DNA from 2 places in the Solibacillus sp. genome. Region 1 is predicted to be linked to the other one. Evidence: riboswitches for the same ligand, from Rfam matches in the RefSeq annotation. Region 1 holds a riboswitch; the other holds the start of a gene.

Region 1 (4,606 bases):
AATGACTGTTTGTAACAACCCAAGCTTCAGTTGCCTCATACATTTTTACCGCACCGATAATTTCCTGAACAGCTTTTACACCGACTGTACCGGAATAGCGTTTTGCCTGGACTGCAATAATATCTTTTCCGTCCTTTAAAATAAGATCGGCACCGTAGTCACCGCTCGTTGCGGTATAGCTCACTTTAAAACCGCGTCGCTTAAATAACTCTCCTAAAAATCTTTCAAAATCCTCACCGGTCATTTTATCGACTTCGCGAATGCCGGACTTCCGTAATTTCCTCGTTTTCAGCGATCTTAGCCAAACTTTAAACGCGATATATAGTACGAAATAAGCGACAATTCCAATACCGATGCCTTCAGCTGTTTGCGATACATAATAACCAGCTGCACCAGCCGATGCGATGAAAAACAACGGGATAACCGGCAGGCGTTTTTTATTCCGTTTTCTCTTTTTACGCAATAGTTCTGTACTCCTTTTATTTACTACCGTTATTATATCATAAAAGGGTACATACGTTTGGTTATATCGTACGATTGTTTGCACTCATAAAGGAAGCGATAAATAACAGAACAGAAATTAGAATAAACAGCACAATTGGGATTGACCAGCTATCCGTCAAGTCATGGGCATAGCCGAACAGAACCGGTCCGATTGCGGCAACGAAATAACCGATTGACTGTGCGAAACCGGAAAGTTCAGCTGCATCATAGGCTGTCTTCGTCCGCAATGAGAACAGCATCAGCACTAAACCAAATGAAGCCCCGCCTGCAAAGCCCAGTAAAATCATCCATAAGATGGCAAGGTTTGTCCATTCCATCAAGATACCCGTGAAACTGACTAAGTAACATATTGTAAAGAAAACAACGATCGGACGTTGTGAAGCGATTTTCCCTGCGATAATCGGAATAATAAATGTCATCGGTATTTGCGAAAATTGCATAATGGATACCATCCAACCGGCAGCCGTAGCATCCAGGCCTTGGCTAATGAATATTTCGGGTAACCAAGCTGAAGAGCAGTAAAATATAAACGACTGGAACCCCATTGCTCCTGCGACTGCCCAGGCAAGCGGTGACTTCCACATCAGCGTTTTCTTTGTCTGGGATGTCGGCATTTGTAATGCAATTTTTTCCTGGCGCAAAATCGGCAGCCAAATTAGTAATGTAAGAATCCCTAAAATAATCGTAATCCCTGCTGCTATTTGCCAGCCTGCGTTTGCAGCTATAGGATAACTGAAGCCCGCAGCAAGTCCGGAAGAAATGTTCATTGATACAGAATAAATCCCTGTTAATAAGCCGATATGCAATGGGAATTTCCATTTAAAATAACTTGGGATGAGAACATTCCCGAATGCAATTGCGACGCCAATTAATATTGTTCCTAAAACGAGCAAAGACGTTGCCCCAAGTGAACGCAGTAAAATCCCTGCACATAGCAAAATGACGGAATAAAATAATGTCCATTCCATCCCGAACCTACGGGCAATACTTGGTGCAAATGGTGAAACAACCGCAAAGGCAATTAAAGGGATGGTCGTTAAAAAGCCCGCAAGAAAGTTCGATATCCCGAGACCTTCACGAATAAACGAAATAATCGGACCGACTAATGTAATCGGTGTACGTAATGTTGTTGCAAATAAAAATACGGCAACCATAAAATAGATGAGCTGTCGGTTGGATAGTATTTTTTTGCTGTTTTGATTCAATTGTTCGGTGTCCATAATAATTCTCCTTTTGTCTAGTAATATATGTTTGAGTAGTGTGAATACTCTTAAAAAACAGAATAAAGGTGAAGCCATTGCTATCAAAAAAATGTTATGTTAGACTTTTAATCAATTAAATAAAACATTACCTCATGTAGATGTATGAGGTAGAGGTCGCAATCATTAAGACTAGTATAGCTGAGATTAGGAAGAATCGGTGAAGCTTTATGAAAGGAATGGTTGCCGAAGTGTTATTTTTCTTCTTGAAAATAATGCTGGGGCTGTTTTCGATAAGGAACAGAACTGTCACATGTGTGAGCATGTGTTGAGCTATCTTTCAAGTTTGATGAGGTGTAAATATAACCATCACAAAAACTTGTGGTGGTTTTTCTTTTACCTGCACTCATCGGATATCTGTGACACCCGATGAGTGCAGACCTCCGGTGGATGTCACAGATTTTTAAAGGAACTTTTTGAGGGATCTCGAAAAAATCTGGACGCAATTACTCCGAGGCGTAATTGATACCTTATCAAGCAAAACAAAAAGGGAGTTTTATATTCATGAGTGAGATTAAAATAGATCAGCTCGGTAACAACGGGTTGAAAAAGAGTTTGAAAAGTCGCCATGTAACGATGATTTCGCTTGGCGGAACAATCGGTACAGGTTTATTCTTAGCATCAGGCGGTGCGATTGCACAGGCAGGTCCAGGCGGGGCATTGCTTGCATATGCACTGATCGGCGTTATGGTTTATTTCCTAATGACATCATTAGGGGAAATGGCTGCCTATATGCCAACATCCGGTTCGTTTAGTACGTATGCAACTAAATTTGTGGATCCGGCTTTAGGCTTTGCGCTTGGCTGGAACTATTGGTACAACTGGGCAATTACAATTGCAGCAGAAATTGCGGCTGTTTCGTTAATTATGAAATACTGGTTCCCGGACAGTTCTTCAATTTTATGGACAATTTTATTTATCGTAGTCGTTTTATCCTTTAACTTAGCATCAGTAAAAGCTTTCGGTGAGGCAGAATACTGGTTTGCGATGATTAAAGTCGCGACAGTAATTGTCTTCATCATTGTCAGCTTCTTAATGATTTTCGGAATTTTAGGCGGGAACGATCCGGTCGGCTTTACGAACTTCGTTAAAGACGACGCACCGTTTAATGGAGGTTTCCTGGCATTGTTCGGTATTTTCCTTGCAGCAGGTTTCTCGTTCCAAGGTACGGAAATGCTTGGGGTAACAGCAGGGGAAACAGATGACCCGGGCAAAAACATTCCAAAAGCTGTACGTTCAGTATTCTGGCGTATTTTACTGTTTTACATTTTCGCAATCGGTGCAATCGGATTACTGATTCCGTATACGGATTCACGTCTCTTATCAGAAGATATTGCGACAAGTCCATTTACTTTAGTATTTGAAAACTTAGGTGTGGCATTTGCGGCATCTGTTATGAATGCGATCATTTTAACTGCGATGTTATCTGCAGGGAACTCAGGGTTATATGCAGCAAGTCGTATGCTTTATCAGTTAGCAGTAGACGGAAAAGCGCCGAAACTGTTTATGAAAGTAACTTCACGCGGTATTCCGATGTATGCACTCTTAGCTACATTGGCAGTCGGTTCATTAGCATTCCTGGCATCGTTTTTCGGTGACGGTGTTGTCTACATTTGGTTATTAAATGCTTCCGGTATGTCCGGGTTCATCGCTTGGCTTGGTATTGCAATCAGTCATTACCGATTCCGTCGTGCATATGTTGCACAAGGACATTCATTGAGCGATTTACCATATGTATCAAAATTCTTCCCATTCGGTCCGTTATTTGCGTTTGCCCTATGTATGATTGTCGTGCTAGGTCAAAACTATATGGCCTTTATGGGTGGAACAATTGACTGGTACGGTGTCGTTGTTTCATATATCGGCTTACCATTGTTTGCCGCATTATGGTTTGGCTATAAATTTAAACACAAAACGAAAATCGTTCCTTTAAAGGACTGCGATTTATCGAATAATTAATTTCTGAAACGTAATGTGAGCTTCCAGGCTTTCATTGCGTTTTTTTTGTTTATGAGGATTATTTGTGCTGAAGTGAGGAATAAGTTGGAGTGATTGAGGATTATGCTATGCTGTTTGAAGATAATCTGTACAAAAGTGAGGAATAATTTCCTCGAGTATGATGGCAACAAGAGTGGTATTATAGAAGAAACAAAATTGAGTAACACTGAAGAATAAGGAAGTGAAAACATGCCTATTTCAAAAGGTTTCTATAAAAAAGTATATTCGTGGTTAACAGGGGAAGGTAGCAAGGATGTGTTGTATCGACCGTTTCTTGCTAAGGGAAACCCGTATAAATCCCGTATTTTCCTAGTAAGTTCACATGCGGTACCTTTGTTTAAAGTAGAAGACAGAAGCGAGCACACTTTTGCGGAGTCATTAGTGAACAGAGATCTTTTCCATGACCTTTATTTAAGTGAAATTAAAGGGGCACCTCGGGAATTTAAAGGTTCTTTACAGTTTGAAAACTGGCTGGAAAAACAGCATCAGGAACCGCTCATATATACTTCTTTAAATACGTATCAGATAGAATCAGGGGATGAAGCAAAAGTAGCTAAAAAAGAGGATACAGCTAATTTTGAACAAGGAAATCTCATTTTTAAAGAAGTAATGGATGAGTTTCAGCCGGAAATTATTATTTTGCAAGGGACTGCCGCATACGAACAATTTAAAGCGCGGTATGCTGATCGGTTAGCCATTTTTAATGAAGATGTGACAAAGGTACAATTACTGGAACAGACCGGCCCATTTGCGGAGATGGTTTATGAAGATGGCAAAAAAGCGTCTGTTTTTGTTACCCGCAGCATGAGCTACTATGGTGCAGATGGTTCGAAGTTCGAACAATT
Region 2 (4,606 bases), on a different contig from region 1:
ACATTTTACTGTGCGAATTGTCGGCGCATCTTTCCAATTTAAATGTAGCATGTTGTTCCCTCACTTTTAACTATTATCGATACTCTCCTATTTTATATGATTTTTCTGTCAGTGGAAAGCGCGTTGTAGTAAAAATCCACTTTTCTTGCTTCTTTAATTACTTAGAATCCCAACACATTAAATTAATTTTAATTTATCGCTGTTTCTGATATTTGATAGAACAACTATTCCATGTTAAACTCACAAACAGAGGTGGAATTTATGGCATTTGGTAGTATTCCAATGTGGTTTTTCGCAATTGTAATTGCCTTTGCAATTGTATTTATTTTAATAAGCGAATGGAACTCACGAAAATAAGCTCGCATTTAACTGCGAGCTTTTTGCTATTACCGTAATGTTCTTTTCAGGAACTCTTTAGTCCGGTCATGTTTTGGATTAACAAGCAAATGTTCCGGAGGGCCTTCTTCAACAATAACCCCTTTGTCCATGAATACAATCCGGTCCGATACTTCCTTGGCAAACTCCATTTCATGAGTAACGATCAGCATCGTATTTCCTTGATTTGCTAGATGGCGCATTACCTTTAATACTTCCCCTACCATTTCAGGGTCAAGTGCTGATGTCGGTTCATCGAACAGCATTACATCAGGATCCATCGCTAGTGCACGTGCGATTGCCACACGTTGTTTTTGTCCACCGGATAAGTGTTTCGGTTTCGCATTTTTATAGGCGCTCATCCCGACAAGCTCCAAATATTTCATCGCATTACGTTCTGCTTCATCTTTTGAACGCTTTAACACTTTAATTTGACCAACAATACAGTTATTTAGTACATCCAAATTATTGAATAAATTGAACTGCTGGAATACCATACCTAAATGCGTACGGTACTTTTCAATTTGATGTCCGTCATTTAGGATATTTTCCCCATTGTAGATTATTTCCCCTGCTGTTGGTGTTTCCAGTAAATTAATACAGCGTAAAAGCGTTGATTTCCCTGAACCTGAAGAGCCGATCAACGTTACGACTTCCCCTTTGTTTACTTGGAAATTGACATCTTTCAATACTTCATGATCACCGAATTTTTTATTTAAATGGTTAATATCAATTACAACTGTCATCTTATTCACCATCCTTATCTAGCTTGTTGCCTGTAATGAGCTCCACTTTATACGAAGAAGGTCCGTCCATCTTTTTCTCGAACAATAGTAAGAAGCGAGTTACAGTAAATGTCATAATGAAGTATAATACTGTCGCGATAAAGAATGCTTCAATATATTTATAGTTACTGCCCGCTATTGAATTCGCAGTAAAGAACAGCTCCACTACCGAAATAACACTTAGGACAGATGAATCTTTAATATTCATAACGAACTGATTCCCTGTTGCAGGTAAAATATTGCGTGCTACTTGCGGCAGTACAATATGAATCATCGTTTGCAGGTGATTCATTCCAATCGCTTGTGCAGCCTCAAATTGGCCTTTATCAATCGATACGATACCACCACGCACATACTCGGCCATGTAGGCTCCTGTGTTTAAACTAATTACGATGGAGGCTGCTAAAAAGCGGTCAATATCGATTCCTAAATAGACAAGACCGTAAAATACGACCATCGCCTGGACCATCATTGGCGTGCCTCTGAAAATTTCCACATAAGCCGTTAAAATAAAATTAATGACTTTCAGAAGAGCTGATTTAACATTTTTTTTGCGTTGTGGAATTGTGTGCATAATTCCGATGAAAAATCCGATCAGTGTTCCACAAACTGTCCCGATAATTGCCAAGAGAAGTGCAGTCCAAGCTCCACGTACAAATAAATCCCAATTGTTCGTAAACAAGTTCCATGATGATTCTAAAAATGCCATCGCCTTGTCCTCCATTTCTTTTTGTTTCTACTATTTATGTATGAAACCATAATTTTAATAGAAAAAGGTTGTCTTCCGTTTGCCGGCAAGACAACCTCATTAAAACTGTCAATGCTACACCATTATTGTGCTGCTGGTTGATTTGCAATTGCGTCTTCCATTAATTTCTGACGCTCATCTTCCGAAATTTCAGCTAATACTTTGTTAATTTGTTCACGTAAATCTGAACCCTTTTTCAAACCTACTGCTACAGCTGTTGACGCTTCGTCTGCTTCGAAGTTTGGCTCAGGTACAATGTATTTAATATTATTCAGAGCCATTTCAGCAGAGATACCTTCTGGACGTTCTGAAACGTATCCATCAATTGCGCCTGACTGTAATTGCACTCGCATTGCACCAAAATCAGTTGCCGCTACTTGTTTTTGAACACCTTCGATTTGATCGATTACATCATAATGTGTTGTCGCTTGCTGACCTGTAATTTTTGCATCTGCAAAGTCGGATAATGAAGTTGCATTTGCATAAGGGCCGTCTTCTTTTACAACAATGACATAGTCACTTGTGTAATAGTTCTCTGTGAAATCAATTACTTCCTTACGTTCAGGCATTGGTGACATACCAGCAATTACTAGATCAATGGCACCTGATTGTAATGATGGAATTAAACCATCCCAGTCTGTTTTAACAATTTGTAATTCCATGTCCAGACCTTCTGCAATTTTTTTCGCAATTTCCACATCATAGCCTGCTGCATATTCCTTTGAACCTGCAATTTGAACTCCGCCATTGGCATCATCTTTTTGTGACCAGTTAAAAGGCGCATACGCCGCTTCCATACCGATTTTAATCACTTTTTTTTCTGAATCAGAACTGCTTGTAGTACCTTCATCGCTTGAACCGCAAGCTGCTAGCAATAGCATTGTCATGGCAGTCAGTAAAATTAATAGTCTCTTTTTCAAAGAAATCCTCTCCTTATTTGTTAAATTTCGGGCGTTATATATGCAAAAAACGACCTAAAAGAAGAACTTTAGGTCGTTTAAATTATAATTAGCCCGAATCCTCTACAGTTCCCATTTTGAGATAGCACAACTCAACCATCATGGATATAGATGATTGAGACAGTTCTGCAATTATTCACTGCAGACCCAGCATTGTAAAATTGAGCGTTTACAACACTTCGGCGATATTTCCTTCTCTTATATTTCAAAGCCAGCTCATGGCTCCATATAAAACTGTTAAGTATCGCGCCTCTACCTCACGAGAGTGTGAGGTTTTGATATGAAATTGATATGTTTATATTACATTATTGCGACATTTCCGTCAACACTCATTTTTCTGAAATCTAACTGAAAAAAAAAACTAATGCGCAATACGTAAAGTATCGCGCATTAGTAGAGTAAATACTATTAAGAATTTAACAATAAATCTTCTGGGTTTTCGATCATTTCTTTAACTGTTTTTAAGAAGCCAACAGAATCTTTTCCATCGATGATACGGTGGTCGTAAGATAATGCTACATACATCATTGGACGAATTTGAACTTCACCATTGACAGCTACTGGACGGTTTACGATTGAGTGCATACCTAAAATACCAGCCTGAGTACCGTTCATGATTGGTGTTGACATTAATGAACCGAATACACCACCGTTAGTGATTGTGAATGATCCGCCAGCCATGTCGTTTAAGCCCAATTTTTTGTCGCGTGCTTTACCAGCTAATTCTGCAATGTTTTTCTCGATTTCAGCAAAGTTTTTCGCATTTGCATCACGAACAACCGGTACTACTAAACCTTCTTCTGTTGATACAGCAATACCGATATCGAAGAAGTTGTTTAAGTGAATTTCGTCACCGTTAATTTGTGCATTTACATATGGATATTTCTTTAATGCTGCTACTACAGCTTTTGTAAAGAATGACATGAAGCCTAATTTAATATCGTTAGCTTTCACGAACTCATCTTGTTTACGTTTACGTAATGCCATAATGTTCGTCATATCAATTTCGTTGAAAGTAGTTAACATTGCAGTTGATTGTTTTACTTCTAATAAACGTTTTGCAATTGTTTGACGACGACGGCTCATTTTTTCTACTGTTACACGGTCTGTATCAGCTGCTGGTGTAAAGATCATTGGACCATTGCCTGCTGGAGCTTGAGCAGCTTGTGCTGCTGGAGCCGCTGGTGCTGTACCATGTGCTGCAACGTCTTGTACACGTACGCGACCTTGTGGGTCAACAGGTGAAATTGCTGCTAAGTCGATACCTTTTTCACGAGCTAATTTACGAGCTGCCGGTGAAGCGATCACACGCTCACCCGAAGTTTCTTCAGCTGCAACTGGTGCAGGTGCTGCTGCTTTAGGAGCTTCTTCTTTTGCTGGAGCCGGAGCTGCTGCTGGAGCTTCTTCTTTAGCGGCCGGTGCAGGTGCTGCGCCTTCGCCTGCTTCAACTACTGCGATTACTTGTCCTACTAATACAGTATCGCCTTCTTCTGCTAAAATTTGTTTTAAAACGCCTGCTTCTTCAGAGATGATTTCAGCATTAACTTTATCAGTTTCTAACTCAACGATAAATTCGCCTTTTTCTACGCGATCTCCAACTTTTTTCACCCACTGGGCAATTGTACCTTCAGTAATTGATTCTGCTAATTCAGGGACTTTAATTTCAGCCACGTTCATATCCTCCTTTAATTACGCTACACATTCATTGTATAGCAAGCCACTTCTATTTTAAATAGAAG

What was found. Region 1 has a riboswitch for lysine ahead of ABS917_RS06380 (amino acid permease). Riboswitches for the same ligand answer to the same signal wherever they lie in the genome.
Positions count from the first base shown of each region.
Region 2: another riboswitch for lysine. It lies ahead of ABS917_RS14090 (transporter substrate-binding domain-containing protein); the one in region 1 lies ahead of ABS917_RS06380 (amino acid permease).

Region 1 covers NZ_JBELZM010000004.1:165,184-169,789, reverse strand. The annotation lists gene ABS917_RS06390 (restriction endonuclease) at 1-463, opposite strand, end outside; gene ABS917_RS06385 (CynX/NimT family MFS transporter) at 525-1,724, opposite strand; lysine riboswitch at 1,867-2,047, shown strand; gene ABS917_RS06380 (amino acid permease) at 2,268-3,722, shown strand; gene ABS917_RS06375 (RNA 2'-phosphotransferase) at 3,951-4,606, shown strand, end outside.
Region 2 covers NZ_JBELZM010000014.1:87,823-92,428, forward strand. The annotation lists gene ABS917_RS14075 (DUF6501 family protein) at 1-51, opposite strand, end outside; gene ABS917_RS14080 (amino acid ABC transporter ATP-binding protein) at 387-1,121, opposite strand; gene ABS917_RS14085 (amino acid ABC transporter permease) at 1,123-1,869, opposite strand; gene ABS917_RS14090 (transporter substrate-binding domain-containing protein) at 1,992-2,828, opposite strand; lysine riboswitch at 2,943-3,130, opposite strand; gene odhB (2-oxoglutarate dehydrogenase complex dihydrolipoyllysine-residue succinyltransferase) at 3,276-4,538, opposite strand.